One region of the Pseudomonas acericola genome, then DNA from elsewhere that is predicted to be linked to it. Evidence: predicted binding sites of a transcription regulator. Region 1 holds the regulator's gene; each other region holds the start of a gene.
What was found. The regulator sigma-54, encoded in region 1, starts transcription at its own class of promoters, with help from an activator protein. The targets are predictions, from matches to a motif close to ANTGGCATNNANNTTGCTNT.
Positions count from the first base shown of each region.

Region 2: the regulator sigma-54 is predicted to act here: its motif matches at 1,190-1,209, upstream of glnA (glutamate--ammonia ligase).
Region 3: the regulator sigma-54 is predicted to act here: its motif matches at 1,298-1,317, upstream of flgB (flagellar basal body rod protein FlgB).
Region 4: the regulator sigma-54 is predicted to act here: its motif matches at 1,190-1,209, upstream of ACU688_RS03330 (flagellar hook-length control protein FliK).

Region 1 covers NZ_JBRFJB010000002.1:198,275-201,343, reverse strand. The annotation lists gene lptA (lipopolysaccharide transport periplasmic protein LptA) at 1-298, shown strand, start outside; gene lptB (LPS export ABC transporter ATP-binding protein) at 298-1,023, shown strand; gene ACU688_RS06915 (RNA polymerase factor sigma-54) at 1,209-2,702, shown strand; gene hpf (ribosome hibernation-promoting factor, HPF/YfiA family) at 2,778-3,069, shown strand, end outside.
Region 2 covers NZ_JBRFJB010000007.1:55,809-58,877, reverse strand. The annotation lists gene thiI (tRNA uracil 4-sulfurtransferase ThiI) at 1-975, opposite strand, end outside; gene glnA (glutamate--ammonia ligase) at 1,310-2,716, shown strand.
Region 3 covers NZ_JBRFJB010000001.1:399,713-402,781, forward strand. The annotation lists gene ACU688_RS01865 (chemotaxis protein CheV) at 1-146, shown strand, start outside; gene cheR (protein-glutamate O-methyltransferase CheR) at 189-1,016, shown strand; gene flgB (flagellar basal body rod protein FlgB) at 1,360-1,767, shown strand; gene flgC (flagellar basal body rod protein FlgC) at 1,771-2,214, shown strand; gene flgD (flagellar hook assembly protein FlgD) at 2,231-2,950, shown strand; gene flgE (flagellar hook protein FlgE) at 2,982-3,069, shown strand, end outside.
Region 4 covers NZ_JBRFJB010000001.1:718,047-721,115, reverse strand. The annotation lists gene ACU688_RS03330 (flagellar hook-length control protein FliK) at 1-1,141, opposite strand, end outside; gene ACU688_RS03325 (Hpt domain-containing protein) at 1,354-1,701, opposite strand; gene ACU688_RS03320 (ATP-binding SpoIIE family protein phosphatase) at 1,732-3,069, opposite strand, start outside.

The DNA of each region.
Region 1 (3,069 bases):
TGACGTGGTGACCTCGGTGGGCAACCTGGCTTACTTCGAACAGAAGCAGTCGCCTACCGATACCGGCCCGATGAAGGGCTACGGCAAGACGATCCAGTACCACGCCCAGCAGAACCGCATTGTCCTGATCGACCAGGCCAAGGTGCTCAGCCCGGACGGCAACTCCACGGAAGGCGAGAAAATCACCTACGACACCGTGAAGCAGATCGCCAACGCCGGCCGCGCCAATGGCACCAAGGTGACCGCACCGCGTCCGCGTATCGACATGGTTATCCAGCCGAAGAAGAAGGCCGAGTAATGGCAACCCTGAAAGCCCAGCATCTGGCCAAGGCCTACAAAAGCCGTCAGGTCGTGCGTGACGTCAGCCTGTCGATCGACAGCGGCCAGATCGTCGGTTTGCTCGGCCCCAACGGCGCCGGCAAGACGACCTGCTTCTACATGATCGTCGGCCTGGTCCAGGCGGATCAGGGTCGCGTACTGATCGACGACCTGGACGTGAGCCACCAGCCGATGCACGGTCGTGCACGGGCTGGTATCGGCTATCTTCCACAGGAAGCGTCGATCTTCCGCAAACTGTCGGTAGCCGACAACATCATGGCGATCCTCGAGACCCGCAAGGAACTCGACCGTGACGGCCGTCGCAAGGAGCTGGAAAGCCTGCTGCAGGAATTCCACATCAACCACATTCGCGACAACCTCGGCATGAGTTTGTCAGGTGGTGAACGTCGCCGTGTGGAAATCGCCCGCGCCTTGGCCACCGCGCCGAAGTTCATCCTGCTGGACGAACCGTTTGCCGGCGTCGACCCGATCTCGGTTGGCGATATCAAGCAGATCATCCATCACCTCAAGGCGAAGGGCATCGGCGTACTGATCACCGACCACAACGTGCGTGAAACCCTCGATATCTGCGAAACCGCGTATATCGTCAACGATGGCCAACTGATCGCTGAAGGCGATTCAGCCACTATCCTCGCCAACGAACTGGTGAAGGAAGTGTACCTGGGTCACGAGTTCCGCCTGTAAACACCGTGGTGTCACGGCTGTTTGCCGAGGTGCGCGGGAATCAATAGGAACCTCTGGATTTTTATTGTTACCGCGCTCTAGGCAAAGCCCGCGATATCAGGCATATAATTTGCTTATGTTTGGCGCTCACGCGCCCTGTCGTGGATGGCGCATTGCGCCGGCGAATAAGGTGTTAAGCCCCTGCCATGAAACCATCGCTAGTCCTGAGAATGGGCCAGCAGCTGACGATGACACCGCAGCTGCAACAGGCCATCCGCCTGCTCCAATTGTCGACCCTGGACCTGCAACAGGAAATCCAGGAGGCCCTGGAGTCCAATCCGATGCTCGAACGCCAGGAAGAAGGCGACGACTTCGATAATGCAGACCCGCTGGCCGACAACATCGAGCAAAAACCCAACTCCGACGTGCAGGAACCCTCCTACCAGGAAACCGCCCCAACGGTGGACAACCTGGAAGAAGGCGAATGGAACGAACGCATTCCCAACGAACTTCCCGTGGACACCGCCTGGGAAGACGTCTACCAGACCAGCGCCAGCAGCCTGCCCAGCAACGATGACGACGAGTGGGACTTCACCACCCGCACCTCCGCCGGCGAGAGCCTGCAGAGCCATCTGCTATGGCAACTGAACCTCGCGCCGATGTCGGACACCGATCGCCTGATCGCCGTGACCCTGATCGATTGCATCAACAACCAGGGCTACCTGGACGAGACGCTTGAGGAGATCCTCGAAGCGTTCGACCCGGAACTGGACATCGAACTGGACGAGATCGAAGCCGTCCTGCACCGTATCCAACAGTTCGAACCCGCCGGTATCGGCGCCCGCACCCTCAGCGAATGCCTGCTGCTGCAATTGCGCCAACTGCCCGCCAAGACCCCTTGGCTCGCCGAAGCCCAGCGCCTGGTCACTGACTACATCGACCTGCTGGGCAGCCGCGACTACAGCCAGCTGATGCGCCGCATGAAGCTCAAGGAAGACGACCTGCGCCAGGTCATCGAGCTGGTGCAGAGCCTCAACCCGCGCCCAGGCTCGCAGATCGAGTCCAGCGAAGCTGAATACGTGGTCCCTGACGTGATCGTGCGCAAGGACAACGAGCGTTGGTTGGTGGAGTTGAACCAGGAATCGGTGCCACGCCTGCGAGTCAACCCGCAATACGCGGGCTTTGTGCGCCGTGCCGACACCAGCGCCGACAACACCTTCATGCGCAACCAGTTGCAAGAAGCCCGCTGGTTCATCAAGAGCCTGCAAAGCCGCAACGAAACCCTGATGAAAGTCGCCACACAGATCGTCGAGCACCAGCGCGGCTTCCTGGAGTACGGCGACGAAGCGATGAAACCGTTGGTGCTGCATGACATCGCCGAAGCGGTCGGCATGCACGAGTCGACGATTTCACGGGTGACCACGCAAAAATTCATGCATACCCCACGGGGTATTTATGAGCTGAAATACTTTTTCTCCAGCCACGTCAGCACCTCCGAAGGCGGCGAATGCTCGTCCACGGCGATCCGCGCGATCATCAAAAAACTGGTTGCCGCGGAAAATCAGAAAAAGCCATTGAGTGACAGTAAGATCGCTGGTTTACTGGAGGCACAAGGCATTCAGGTCGCCCGTCGAACCGTCGCCAAGTACCGCGAGTCCCTCGGGATCGCGCCTTCCAGCGAGCGTAAGCGTTTGATGTGACGGGCGGGCCACAGCGTTCCAGTGGCAGGCGCTTTTGCCTGCCGCTTTATGCACTGGCAACGAAGGAGAAGCTGTATGCAAGTCAACATCAGTGGACACCAACTGGAAGTGACCGAACCGCTGCGCGCCTATATCGGCGAAAAACTCAAAAGAATTGAGGGGCATTTCGACAAAATCACCAATGTGCAAGTCATCATGACTGTCGAAAAGCTGAAGCAGAAAATCGAAGCCACCTTGCGTATACCCGGCGGGGAAGTAGTCGCCAATGCCGAGCATTCAGATATGTATGCCGCCATTGACGACCTGACCGACAAGCTGGATCGCCAAATCAAAAAGCATAAGGAAAAGCAGCAGAGCCTTCTCCAGG
Region 2 (3,069 bases), on a different contig from region 1:
GTCCTGCTTGTGGCTGGCGATCAGCGGGCGCAAGACCAGCTTCTCGGTGACGCAATCGATCAGCGACAGGTTCGGCAGCGTTTGGCTGGAAACCTGGGAGATGGCTTCACCGGTCACCAGGGCGTCGATCTGCAGTTGCTCGGCGATCCGCGACGCAGCGCGCAACATCATACGCTTCAATACCACGCCCATATGACTGTTATCGACTTTACCGAGAATTTCTCCCAGCACTTCCTCAAACGGCACGCTTACAAATAGCACGCGTTGGGAGCTGCCGTACTTCTTCCAGATAAAGTGCGCGACTTCCATCACGCCCAATTCGTGTGCACGCCCGCCCAGGTTAAAGAAGCAGAAGTGGCTCATCAGGCCGCGCCGCATGATCTGGTAGGCCGCCACCGTGGAATCGAAACCGCCAGACATCAACACCAGGGTCTGTTCCAGGGCGCCCAGCGGGTAGCCGCCGATGCTGTTGTGCTGGCTGTGGATGACAAACAACCGTTGGTCGCGAATTTCCATGCGCACTTCAATTTGCGGCGCTTTCAGGGAAATTCCGGCGGCGCCGCACTCGCGACGCAGCTTGCTGCCGACGTATTTCTCGACGTCCATGGAGCTGAAGGTGTGCTTGCCGGCGCGCTTGCAACGCACCGAAAAGATCTTGCCTTCGATCTCGCTGCCGAAGTGCTGTTTGCACTTCTCGGTGATGTCGTCGAAGTCGCCCAGCGGGTACTCATCCACCTGCAGGAAATGCGCGATGCCCGGCATGCAGCTCAGGCGCTCGGTCATGTCCTTCAAGGCTTTGGCGTCGGTGATGCGGGTTTCCAGTTCGAGGTTGTCCCACACGCCGTTCACCACCACAGCCGGGTCCAGGTCACGGAGCACGGCACGGATGTTCTTGGCCAACTGACGGATGAAACGCGTCCGTACCGGTCGGCTCTTGATGGTGATCTCGGGGAAGACTTTAACGATTAATTTCATGGAAACAGCGCGCGCCGGGCCTGCTGAAAAAGGGGGGCGCGGATTATAGCGGAAATCGCTCAAGGTTTAACCAGTTAATATGCATCGGACTACGCACGCACTAAAGCAGTGCATTTTCAGGCGCTTGCGCCACATTGCGGTGCGCCATTTTCGGGCTTTTGTCGCATTGCACCTTTATAGGGGCGTTTTTGGACCAAAAAACCCATGTTGGCGCACTGGCATGCAATTTGCTCTCTTGTGAGGCAGGTTGCCATGGCGGACTATCCGCGCCGGCATCACCCACATTCTAAGGGCTAACTCCACTACCCCAGCCCGAAGCCACCCGGAGGACACTATGTCGAAGTCGGTTCAACTCATCAAAGATCATGACGTTAAATGGATTGATCTGCGCTTCACGGACACCAAAGGCACGCAGCACCACGTGACCATGCCGGCTCGTGACGCGCTGGAAGACGACTTCTTCGAAGTCGGCAAGATGTTCGACGGTTCCTCCATCGCTGGCTGGAAAGGCATCGAAGCCTCCGACATGATCCTGCTGCCGGACGACGACTCCGCCGTTCTGGACCCGTTCACCGAAGAGCCGACCCTGATCCTGGTCTGCGACATCATCGAACCTTCGACCATGCAAGGCTACGACCGCGACCCGCGCGCCATCGCCCACCGTGCCGAGGAATACCTGAAGACCACCGGTATCGGTGACACCGTCTTCTGCGGTCCAGAGCCTGAGTTCTTCATCTTCGACGAAGTGAAGTTCAAGTCCGACATCTCCGGTTCGATGTTCAAGATCTTCTCCGAGCAAGGCTCGTGGATGTCCGACCAAGACATCGAAGGCGGCAACAAAGGCCACCGTCCAGGCGTCAAAGGCGGCTACTTCCCAGTGCCTCCGTTCGACCACGACCACGAAATCCGTACCTCCATGTGCAACGCACTGGAAGAAATGGGCCAAGTCGTTGAAGTTCACCACCACGAAGTGGCAACTGCCGGCCAGAACGAAATCGGCGTCAAGTTCAACACCCTGGTGAAGAAAGCTGACGAAGTTCAGACCCTGAAATACGTTGTCCACAACGTTGCTGACGCCTACGGCCGCACCGCGACCTTCATGCCGAAGCCGCTGTACGGCGATAACGGTTCGGGTATGCACGTTCACATGTCCATCGCCAAAGATGGCAAGAACACCTTCGCAGGCGAAGGCTATGCCGGCCTGTCGGAAACTGCCCTGTACTTCATCGGCGGTATCATCAAGCACGGTAAGGCCCTGAACGGCTTCACCAACCCGGCGACCAACTCCTACAAGCGTCTGGTACCAGGTTTCGAAGCACCGGTCATGCTGGCCTACTCGGCCCGTAACCGTTCCGCCTCGATCCGTATTCCTTACGTGAACAGCCCGCGTGGCCGCCGTATCGAAGCACGTTTCCCGGACCCGGCTGCCAACCCGTACCTGGCTTTCGCCGCCCTGCTGATGGCTGGCCTGGACGGCATCCAGAACAAGATCCACCCAGGCGACGCCGCCGACAAAAACTTGTACGACCTGCCGCCTGAAGAGGCCAAAGAGATCCCACAAGTGTGCGGCAGCCTGAAAGAAGCCCTGGAAGAGCTGGACAAGGGCCGTGCGTTCCTGACCAAAGGCGGCGTGTTCAGCGACGACTTTATCGATGCCTACATCGCCCTGAAAAGCGAAGAAGAAATCAAGGTCCGCACCTTCGTACACCCACTGGAATACGAGCTGTACTACAGCTGCTGATCCGGTAGCGCTGCTTAACGTGGCGTGACAAAAAAGGCCTCCTTCGGGAGGTCTTTTTTTTTGCCCAACATTTGTAGTCATACGCCAACCACAATGTGGGAGCTGGCTTGCCTGCTCCCACATTTGAACAGAGTGCATTCAGACACTCATTTGCAGGCTTCCTGAACAAGCTTCACAAAACCGCACTATATTGGTGCGACAGGCTGCACCCTTCCCACCTGCCAGCCCATTTTGGTTCGAAACTTCCCGAGCAAGCTGGCAGAACGCCACAGATTCGCGCCCTAAACCCCCATTCCAGGGCATTTACGCTTCTTTTCGGAGCCTTGGTTTGGTTTTTGCATTTTCCTTGTATC
Region 3 (3,069 bases), on a different contig from region 1:
ATATCATCCTGCATACTTCATTGTCGGGCGTATTCAACCAGGCGATGGTCAAGAAGGTCGGTGCCGATGACTTCCTGGCCAAATTCCGCCCGGATGACCTGGCAAACCGGGTTGTTGACCGGATCAAGGCAGCAGATCACGGCTAGGGGATTTCCCCTGGCGGTCACACGATTTAAGAGGCGGTATCATTGTCTACGGGTAATTTGGATTTCGAACAGTTCCGGGTCTTCCTGGAAAAAGCCTGTGGCATATTGCTCGGTGAAAACAAGCAGTACCTGGTATCCAGCCGTCTCAACAAGCTGATGGAACAGCAGGGCATCAAGTCGTTGGGCGAGCTGGTTCAACGTATCCAGGGGCAGCCGCGCAGCGGGCTCAAGGAAATGGTGGTCGATGCCATGACCACCAACGAAACCCTGTGGTTTCGTGACACCTACCCGTTTGAAGTGCTCAAGAGCAAAGTGCTGCCGGAAGCCATCAAGGCCAGCCCGGGCCAGCGCTTGCGCATCTGGTCGGCGGCCTGCTCCTCGGGGCAGGAGCCGTATTCGATCTCGATGTCCATCGACGAGTTCGAGCGGACCAACATGGGCCAACTGAAGGCCGGTGCGCAGATTGTTGCCACCGACCTGTCCGGCACCATGCTCACCAACTGCAAGACCGGCGAGTACGACAGCCTGGCCTTGGGCCGGGGTTTGTCCCAGGAGCGCCTGCAACGTTACTTTGACCCGAAAGGGGCAGGGCGTTGGGCGGTCAAGGCGCCGATCAAGAGCCGCGTGGAGTTTCGCTCGTTCAACCTGCTCGACAGCTACGCCAGCCTGGGCAAGTTCGACATGGTGTTCTGCCGCAACGTGCTGATCTACTTCTCGGCCGAAGTGAAGAAAGACATCCTGTTGCGCATCCACGGCACGCTCAAGCGGGGCGGCTATCTGTTCCTCGGTGCTTCCGAAGCGCTGAACGGTTTGCCGGATCATTACCAGATGGTGCAGTGCAGTCCTGGGATCATCTACCAGGCCAAGTAAGTCCGGGTTCACTCGACCAAAAATGTGGGAGCCAGGCTTCTGTAGGAGCTGGCTTGCCTGCGATAGCATCACCTCGGTCTAACTGAAAAACCGAGGTGCCCGCATCGCAGGCAAGCCAGCTCCCACATAAGCCCGCTCCCACATTTGTTTTGCGGCAATCCTCCTGATAGCGGCAACGCGGATTGCCGCTTTACTGGCGCTACGCGGAAACCGCTTGCCGCTTTTCTGGCATTGCCATCGGCAACCTGCCCTCAAACCCTTTAAATACGGGCTCTGCATAAACTGGCACACACCTTGCTATAACCCTGTTAACGAACAGCAGGTCAGCCTAAAGGTTTCCGCCATGAGCATCAGCTTCGATAAAGCGCTCGGTATCCACGAACAAGCCCTGGGCTTTCGCGCCCAGCGTGCCGAAGTCCTGGCCAACAACATTGCCAACGCCGATACCCCGAACTACAAGGCTCGGGACCTGGACTTCTCCGCCGTGCTCGCTGCGCAGCAGGACAAGACCAAGAACGGCACCTTCGCCTTGAACATGACCAACAACCGTCATATCGAAGCGCAAGGCCTGAGCAGTGGGGATGAGTCGCTGCTGTATCGCACGCCGATGCAGCCGTCGATCGACCAGAACACCGTCGACGCCCAGCTGGAGCAATCGGCCTACGCCGAGAACTCAGTGAACTTTCAGGCAAGCTTTACCCTGCTCAACAGCAAATTCAAAGGGCTGATGTCAGCCCTGCGTGGAGAGTAAGCCATGTCCCTGTCCAGTGTTTTCAATATTGCCGGTAGTGGCATGAGCGCGCAGACCACGCGTCTGAACACCGTCGCCAGTAACATCGCCAACGCCGAGACCGTGTCGTCGAGCATTGACCAGACCTACCGCGCCCGTCACCCGGTGTTCGCCACCATGTTCCAGGGCGGCCAGGCCGGTGGCAGCGATTCGCTGTTCCAGGACCAGGGCAATGCCGGTTCCGGCGTGCAGGTGCTGGGTGTGGTTGAAGACCAGAGCAACCTGGAAGCCCGCTACGAGCCCAACCATCCCGCCGCGAACGAAAAGGGTTATGTCTACTACCCCAACGTCAACGTGGTCGAGGAAATGGCCGACATGATTTCCGCCAGCCGTTCGTTCCAGACCAACGCGGAAATGATGAACACCGCCAAAACCATGATGCAGAAGGTCCTGACCCTGGGTCAGTGATAAGGGGCGCCAAATAATGGCCATTGTTGATACCAGTACCAACACGGCGGTCCAGGACCTTTTCAATTCCAAGGTCAAGACTGCTACGAACAATGTGGCGAGCACCGCCACTGCCGCCACGGGCAACCAGTCCCTGGGCAAGGATGCGTTCCTGCAACTGCTGGTTACGCAGTTGAAGAACCAGAACCCGCTGTCACCCCAGGACAACGGCGCGTTCGTGGCCCAGCTGGCGCAATTCAGCAGCCTGGAAGGCATCAACACCCTGAACGACTCGGTGAATGCGATCTCCAGCAACTTCAGCTCGTCGCAAGCGTTGCAAGCGTCGTCGCTGGTGGGGCGTTCGATCATCACCCAGACCGACAAGGCCCTGGTGGATACGAGCAAGAGTATGACTGGTTCCGTCGCAGTCACCTCGGCGGTGGGCAACGTCTCGGTGAAGATCACCGACAAAGACGGCAATGTGGTACGCACCGTCGATATGGGCGCACAGAGCGCCGGCACGGCCGACTTTATCTGGGATGGCAAGAACGACAAAGGCGAGGTCGCCGCTGCTGGCACTTACACCTTTACCGCCACCACCAAGAATGACAAGGGCGAAGCAGTCGCCCTGGCAACGTCGCTGCCAGCAACGGTCACCAGCGTGACCTTGAGCAAGACCGGCGGCGAAATGCTGCTGAACCTTGCAGGCGGCATGGGCAGCGTCAAGCTGTCGCAAATTCAGACTATCGGTACATAGAGCCGGCTAAATACGGCAGAGGGAGAGAAACATGTCTTTTAACATCGGCCTTAGCGGCCTCTATGCGGCCAACAAACAACTGGACGTGACCGGCAACAACATCGCCAACGTCGCGACCA
Region 4 (3,069 bases), on a different contig from region 1:
TCACGTCCACCTGCCCCATGCCCTGCTGGGCAAACATCTCACGCAGGCGCCCGGACTGGCTTTCCAGTGCCTCACGCACCACGGCATGGCCGCTCATGAAGCTGACCTGGGCTTGCTGGTCCGCCGTCATATTGACTTTGATATCCAGGCGCCCCAATTCCGCTGGTTGCAACTGGATCTCTGCGGACTTGAGGTTGGCGCTGGACAGGTACATCACGCGGTTGACCACTTCTTCGGTCCAGCCGCTCTGATGCATGGCCAGCGGCGCGTTGGTCACCGGCGGCAAGGCATTCGCGGTTTTTGGCGTGGCGGCCTGGGTCAATGCAGCCAGGCGGTTGGCGAAGTCGTCGACACGGGTGTCGCTGCTGGCGCCCTTCAAGTCCTTGAGACCGTCTTCGATCAGGCTGCCGAAGGCCTTGTCGCCGCCCTGGTCAGTGCTGTCCTTGGCGGCTTGCTGGTCGACCATATTGGCCAGGCCAGCCGTGAAGTTCTGCGCAGCGGTGGGTTGATCAAGGTTCGGCGCAGGTTTCTGCGGCGCCTGGCTGCTGGCGGAGACGTGGCCGCCCTGCTCCATCGCCAGGCGCACGGCCGGCATGGAATCCAGGGGATCTGCCTCGGGGTCGAAGGCGGGTGGCTTGACCTCATCGGTCACTGCCAGCGGCGCGGCGACCACGGGGGCAGGCTTGCTGTCATCAGCAACCGCCGGAGCTTGCACCGGCACCGCAACCGCCGGCGTAACCGCCGCGACCAAGGCCGGGTCGACTACCGGATCAACCGGGGGCTGCTGCGCCAGGGCCGGGTCGACAGGTTTGTCGTCATCCGTGCTGGTGCTGTCGTCGGACTTGGTGGGCGGCTTGGCAGGCAAAGGATTGCCGCTATCGGCAACCGCTGGCTTGCTGGCGGCAGGCTTGTCACTGTTGTCCGCTGGCTTGGCGCTAGCGTCAGCAGGCTTGTCGCGTGTGGTTTTTGACGGCGCGTCGTCGGCCTTTACCACCGGTTTTGACCCCTGGCTGGCGAACACCTGGGCGAAGCCGGCGCCCTTGTCACGTGGCTCCACGGCCGCTCCCGGGGGGTTGGCAGCGGGCGCTTGCGGCTTGGCCGCCGGGGTAGCCTGGAGAAGTGAATTCGGGGCGACTGGCATAGATAAAGGTCTCCACTGCATGGGGTCGGGGATGCAGTATCGGGAGATAGAGCAAGAGTCGGGCCAGGTTGCCGAGCGCGGCTAGAAATGTAGGAGCTGGCTTTTCTGTGGGAGCTGGCTTGCCTGCGATGCAGACACCTCGGTGTACCAGCAATACTGAGGTGATGCTATCGCAGGCAAGCCAGCTCCCACAGAAGAGCACCGATGCGCGGTCAGAATTGGAAACGCTGGCGCTCCGATTCGTACAGCGGCCGCACCAGCGCGAACTCATGATCGATCTGATCCACCAGCTCACCCAGATCAGCGCCAGGCGCTTGCGCCGACTCCGCCTCCAACCGCTGGCACAACTGCGCCAACCGCACCGCGCCCAGGTTGCCGCTGCTGCCCTTGAAGCTGTGGGCGATGCGCCCGAGCGCCTTGGCGTCATCCCGGGCCTTGCGCAGCGCTTCGACGCGCTTTTGCGAATCGTCGAGGAAGGTATCCAGCAACCTTGGATATTCACCTTCCATCACTTCCTGCAAACCCGATAACACGTCGGGGTCCAGATGAATCTCAGCCACTTGTTCGCTCCTTGATCAAGAATCGGCGGATTATGCCTGAGCCGGCCACGAAAACTCCACGCAGACGCTCCGCCCGCCATCGGACCAGTGCACATCGCCGCTCAATTGACGCACCAGGTTCAGCCCCCGGCCCGACAAGCGATCAACCTCCAGCGGCCGTGCCAGCACCTGCTCTACGTCAAAGCCGGCGCCGCTGTCTTCGATGCGCAAGGACATCTGCCCGCCCGTCGCCGTCGGCACCACTTGCACATGCACGCGCACATAACCGCTGCTCAACTGCGCCAAGCGCTCGTTGCGCTGGCGATAGTAGTCGGCAAAGCCGTGCACATCGCGCTTGAGCCGCGAGTCCAGGCCCAGCACGCCGTGCTCCAGGGCATTGGAATACAGCTCGGCCATCACGCTGTACAACGCCCCGCTGCACTCGCGCAGGCCGTGGATTTCCAGCAGCAGTTGCAGCAAGTACGGCAACGGGTTGTAGCGCTTGAGGGTCTCGGCACGGAACTCGAAACTCACCGACCAATCCAGCGGGCACGACTGGCTGCTGTCGGTATACAGCGGCCCGGTCGCGCGCAGGGATTGCCCGGCTTGCAGGGTGATTTCCACCATGCTCACGTCATCGCGCGCTTCACCGCGAAACCCGGCCAGGGCTTGCTCGATCTCGGCAAACAAAAGGTCGGGCTCGCGGTTGGCGGCAAATACCTGATGCAGGCGCTCGACGCCAAACAGCTGATCATTGCTGTCCGCCGTGTCGAGCACGCCATCGGAGAGTAAAAACACCCGGTCACCGAGGGCCATCGGCCACACCTCGGTGCAGTCATCGAAGGCTTCGGCCGACAGCACGCCCAACGGCAAATGCCGCGGCACCAGTGCCGTGCGCTTGCCGCTGGCGACTTCATGCACATAGCCTTCGGGCATGCCGCCGTTCCACACTTCCACCACGCGGCGCTGGGTGCTCAGGCACAACAGGGTGGCGCAGCAGAACATGTCCACCGGCAGGATGCGTTTGAGCTTGATGTTCATCTCCCGCAGGATCTGGGCCAGGCCGTAACCCTTGGCGGTCATGCCGTAGAACACTTCCGCCAGGGGCATGGCGCCCACCGCCGCCGGCAAGCCGTGGCCGGTGAAGTCGCCCAGCAGCACATGCATATCGCCCGACGGCGTATAGGCCGCCAGCAACAGGTCACCGTTGAACAGCGCATAGGGCGATTGCAGGTAGCGGATATTCGGCGCGGCGTTGATACAGCCCGAATGCGCCACCTTGTCGAATACCGCCTTGGCCACCCGTTGCTCATGCAGCAGGTAGTCGTGGTGCCGGGCGATCAGGTTGCGCTGTTGCAACACCGTGGCCTGCAAGCGCCGCAGGCGATC